DNA from 2 places in the Streptosporangium longisporum genome. Region 2 is predicted to be linked to the other one. Evidence: riboswitches for the same ligand, from Rfam matches in the RefSeq annotation. Region 2 holds a riboswitch; the other holds the start of a gene.
The links. Region 2 has a riboswitch for glycine ahead of gcvT (glycine cleavage system aminomethyltransferase GcvT). Riboswitches for the same ligand answer to the same signal wherever they lie in the genome.
Positions count from the first base shown of each region.

Region 1 (2,446 bases), on a different contig from region 2:
GGGAAGCTGGCGCTGGAGGCCGTCCCGGACCGCCATGTAGGCCGCGTGGGGGCCGCCGAAGCCCAGCGGGACGCCGAAGCGCTGGGTGGAGCCGATCGCGATGTCGGCGCCGAGCTCGCCGGGGGCGGCCAGCAGGGTGAGGGCGAGCAGGTCGGCGGCGGCAACCACCTGGGCGCCGCGGGCGTGGGCGGCCTCGGACACACCGCGGAAGTCGCGGATCCGGCCGCTGGCGCCGGGGTACTGCACGAGCACGCCGAAGCAGTCGGGCAGCTCGCCGGCCAGGTCGCTCTCGACCAGCTCGATGCCGAGCGGCTCAGCGCGGGTGCGCAGCACCGCCTTGGTCTGCGGCAGGGCGTCGGCGTCCACCACGAACACCTTCGAGGGGCTGCGGCCCGCGCGCCGGGCCAGGGTCATCGCCTCGGCGGCCGCGGTGGCCTCGTCCAGCAGGGAGGCGCCGGCGACGTCCAGGCCGGTCAGGTCCGAGACCACGGTCTGGAAGTTGAGCAGGGCCTCCAACCGGCCCTGGGAGATCTCCGGCTGGTAGGGCGTGTACGCGGTGTACCAGCCCGGGTTCTCCAGCAGGTTGCGGCGGATGACGGCCGGGGTGATCGTGTCGTGGTAGCCCAGGCCGATCATCGAGGTCATCACGGTGTTGCGCCCGGCCAGGACGCGCAGCTCGGCCAGGGCCTCGGCCTCGGAGGCCGCCGGGGGCAGGTTCAGCCGCTCGGCCGAGCGGATCGCCTCGGGCACGGCCACCGCGACCAGGTCGGCGACGGAGGCGAAGCCGACCGCCTCCAGCATGCGGGTCTGCTCGGCGTCGTCGGGCCCGATGTGACGGGTCGCGAACGGCGGGGCGGCGAGCTCGCCGAGCGGGGACAGATCGGTCATGGAAAGCCTCCCAGACGGGGTGGAGACCGGCGCCGGGCGCGGGCGTGCGACCGGAGTCTCCCCCTCTGTCATCGCGGCCTGGGCCGCGACCTGAGAGCTTCACCTGCCCATGAGGGGAGGCTTGCACCGTCGGTGAGGCACACCTGGCCGGTGTGCCTGCTTTCCAGAGTTGCCTCGTCCGTGCGGTACAGGGTGCCTGAGAGATTCCGGGGAGGTTGCTCCTTCGGCGCCCCGGTCGTGCCGGGGACTCTCCCGCACAGGGTCAGTGGCGAGTCCGAGTTTACCCTGTTCGTCGTGCTCTGCGACGCCGGGCGAGCTCATCGGCGTGATGATCGCCTAAAGGGCCCCCGCCCGACTCCGCGCGTTCGCCGGGAAGATCCGCGAGGGAGCCCTCCACCTCCTGCCACACCCGTCCGAGCGCTATGCCGAAGACTCCCTGACCGCCCTGGAGCAGGTCGATGACCTCGTCGGGCGAGGTGCACTCGTAGACGCTGACCCCGTCGCTCATCAGGGTGATCCCGGCGAGGTCGTTGACCCCCCGGTCGCGCAGGTGCTGTACGGCGATGCGGATCTGCTGAAGGGAGACGCCGGTGTCGAGCAGGCGTTTGACGACCTTGAGGACCAGGATGTCGCGGAAGCCGTACAGCCGCTGGGAACCCGAGCCGTGCGCGGCCCGCACGGTGGGCTCGACCAGGCCGGTACGGGCCCAGTAGTCGAGTTGCCGGTAGGTGATCCCGGCCGCGGAACAGGCCGTCGGGCCCCGGTAGCCGAGGTCGGCGGGCGTGTTCACCGGTTCCCCGTCGAACAGCAGACCCTCTTCACCCGCGCGCTGACGTGCCGACTGGCGCCGTTCCGGGTCATCCTGGTCGGCGTTTCTACCCTCGCCGCTGCTGACCGCCACGCGGACCTCCGGCTTTCTCTCATCCCACGGCCTGATCTGGGGGTTTACGCACGGCCGTGGGTTTCACTTGCACCGTAGGACTGGGGCCAAGTCCAGTCAACGACCCCACCCGGCGCGTCGTGAAGCGTAAATGCACCGAAATTCCTACCCCGCGCGGCCGAAGTCCTCGGGCGTGATCGTGTCAAGGAACTCCCTGAACTTCTCCACCTCGTCCTCCTGGTCGTCGGGAATGATCACCCCTGCCTCCCGGACCACCTCCTCACTCGCGAAGATACGTGCGCCGGTGCGCAGTGCCAAGGCGATCGAGTCGGAGGGACGCGCGCTCACCTCCACCCCGTTGGAGAAGACGAGGTCGGCGAAGAAGATCCCGTCGCGCAGGGCGACGATGTTGACCGTGTTCAGCCGGACGCCGAGCCCCTCGAGCACGTCCCGGAACAGGTCATGGGTCAGCGGCCGAGGCGGTGGTTCCTCGGCCTGGGCCATGGCGATCGCCGTGGCCTCGGTCATGCCGATCCAGATGGGCAGGTAACGCTCTCCCTGCGCCTCCTTCAACAAGACGATCGGCTGGTTGGAGGGCATCTCGACTCGAACGCCCACGACCTCCATCTGCAACACGGGCTGCTCCGCTTCGCTGGATTCCGACCGGTTTGTTCAACG
Region 1 covers NZ_BAAAWD010000033.1:8,267-10,712, forward strand. The annotation lists gene gcvP (aminomethyl-transferring glycine dehydrogenase) at 1-888, opposite strand, end outside; glycine riboswitch at 1,062-1,153, opposite strand; gene ABD832_RS41810 (MerR family transcriptional regulator) at 1,169-1,789, opposite strand; gene ABD832_RS41815 (bifunctional nuclease family protein) at 1,934-2,404, opposite strand.
Region 1: another riboswitch for glycine. It lies ahead of gcvP (aminomethyl-transferring glycine dehydrogenase); the one in region 2 lies ahead of gcvT (glycine cleavage system aminomethyltransferase GcvT).

Region 2 (2,446 bases):
GACGTCGCGTTCAACAACGCGGGCATCTCGCCGCCGGACGACGACTCGATCCTGGAGACCGGCATCGACGCCTGGCGCCGGGTCCAGGAGGTCAACCTCACCTCGGTCTACCTGTGCTGCAAGCACGTCATCCCGTACATGCGGCGCCAGGGCAAGGGCTCGATCGTCAACACGGCCTCGTTCGTGGCCGTGATGGGCTCGGCGACCAGCCAGATCTCCTACACCGCCTCCAAGGGCGGGGTGCTGGCCATGTCGCGCGAGCTGGGCGTGCAGTTCGCCCGCGAGGGCATCCGGGTCAACGCGCTCTGCCCGGGGCCGGTGAACACGCCGCTGCTGCGGGAGCTGTTCGCCAAGGACCCCGAGCGGGCCCAGCGCCGCCTGGTGCACGTCCCGCTGGGGCGCTTCGCCGAGGCGTCGGAGATCGCCGCCGCGGTGGCGTTCCTGGCCTCGGACGACGCCAGCTTCATCACCGGCTCGGAGTTCCTGGTGGACGGAGGCATCTCCGGCGCGTACGTCACCCCGCTGTAGGGGAGTCCCTGCCGGGCCCGGAGCCACCGGGCCCGGCTCCCTTGAGAGCAAGGCAAGGCAAGAGATCATGTCCCGTCCCGTCATCGGCATCACCTGCTACGTCGAGCCCGCCCGGTTCACCGTCTGGGAGGTGACGACGGCGCTGCTGCCCTACGACTACGTCGACCATGTGGCCCGCGCGGGCGGGCAGCCGGTGATCGTGCCCCCGGCCGGTGACCCCGCGCCGCTGGTGGAGCGGCTGGACGGGCTGATCCTGGCCGGTGGCGGTGACGTCGGCCCGGAGCGGTACGGGCAGGAGCCGCACCCGAGGACCGGATACGTCCGGCCGTTCCGCGACGACGCCGAGCTGGGCCTGGTCCGGGCGGCGCTGGAGCGGGGGCTGCCCTTCCTGGGCGTCTGCCGGGGCATGCAGATCCTGAACATCGCCCTGGGCGGCACCCTGCACCAGCACCTGCCCGACGTGGTCGGTCACTCCGGGCACGCCCCGGCCCCCGGGAGCCACGGCAGGATGCCGGTGCGCCTGGCCCCCGGCAGCCGGACCTCGAAGATCTTCGGCACCGAGACGGTGGACGTGGCCCACTACCACCACCAGGCCCTGGACCGGCCGGGCGAGGGCCTGACCGTGACCGCCCACGCCGAGGACGGCACGATCGAGGCCGTGGAGCTGGACGAGCACCCGTTCGCCGTCGCCGTCCAGTGGCACCCCGAGGCCGACGACGAGTCGGCCCTGTTCGAGGCCCTGGTCCGGCACACCTCCCCCTGACCGGCCTCCGGGCCGAGCCCACTGGCGAGGCCGGCGAGGGCGGCGGGGGATTCCGCTCGGCCGGTGCGGGCGGTTAGGCTGGCGGTGACACCGATGAATCCCGTGCGGGAGAGCGTCCTGACATCCAGGCCAGGACCCCTGAAGGAGCAAGCCCTCCCCGCGAACCTCTCAAGGCAAAGGACCGTGCGGGTAGGTGCTCTCTGGAAAGCAGGCCCCGTGGCCTCGCCGAAGGTGAAAGTCCGGCAAAAACCGGATGAAACTCTCAGGCACCCATGACAGAGGGGGAGGATGATCTCATCTGTCCCCTGCCTGAGGTGCGCACATGTCCCGACCTACGCCGTTGCGCGGCGTCCACGAGGCCCTTGGCGCGACGCTGACCGACTTCGCGGGCTGGCTGATGCCGCTCCGCTACGGCAGTGAGTCCACCGAGCACAACGCGGTCCGCCGGGCGGCCGGCCTGTTCGACCTCTCCCACATGGGCGAGATCTTCGTGACCGGCCCGCAGGCCGCCGAGGCCCTCGACTACGCGCTGGTCGGCCACCTGTCCGCGCTGGAGCCCGGCCGTGCCCGCTACACGATGATCGTCGACGCCGGGGGCGGCGTGCTGGACGACCTGATCGTCTACCGGCTGGCCCCCGCCGAGTTCATGGTGGTCGCCAACGCGTCCAACTACCCGCGGGTGGCCGCCGAGCTGACCGGCCGCGCCAAGGGCTTCGACGCCGCGGTCGACGACCGTTCCGAGCGGTACGCGCTGGTCGCGATCCAGGGCCCGCGCTCGGCGGAGATCCTGGCCGGTCTCACCGAGGCCGACCTGGACGGGCTGAAGTACTACGCGGGCCTGCCCGCCGTGGTCGCGGGCCACGAGGCCCTCATCGCCCGTACCGGGTACACCGGCGAGGACGGGTTCGAGCTGTTCGTCGCGGCCGAGGACGCCGAGGCGATCTGGTGCGCCCTCAGCGAGGCGGGCGCGCCGCACGGGCTGGTCCCGGCGGGCCTGTCCGCGCGCGACACCCTCCGGCTGGAGGCGGGCATGCCGCTCTACGGCAACGAGTTGTCGGCCGACCTGACTCCGTTCGACGCCGGGCTGGGCCGTGTGGTGAGGTTTGACAAGCCGGGCGACTTCGTCGGCCGGGCCGCCCTCGAACCCCTCAGGGA
Region 2 covers NZ_BAAAWD010000004.1:70,504-72,949, reverse strand. The annotation lists gene ABD832_RS03470 (3-oxoacyl-ACP reductase) at 1-528, shown strand, start outside; gene ABD832_RS03465 (gamma-glutamyl-gamma-aminobutyrate hydrolase family protein) at 596-1,291, shown strand; glycine riboswitch at 1,387-1,485, shown strand; glycine riboswitch at 1,486-1,580, shown strand; gene gcvT (glycine cleavage system aminomethyltransferase GcvT) at 1,614-2,446, shown strand, end outside.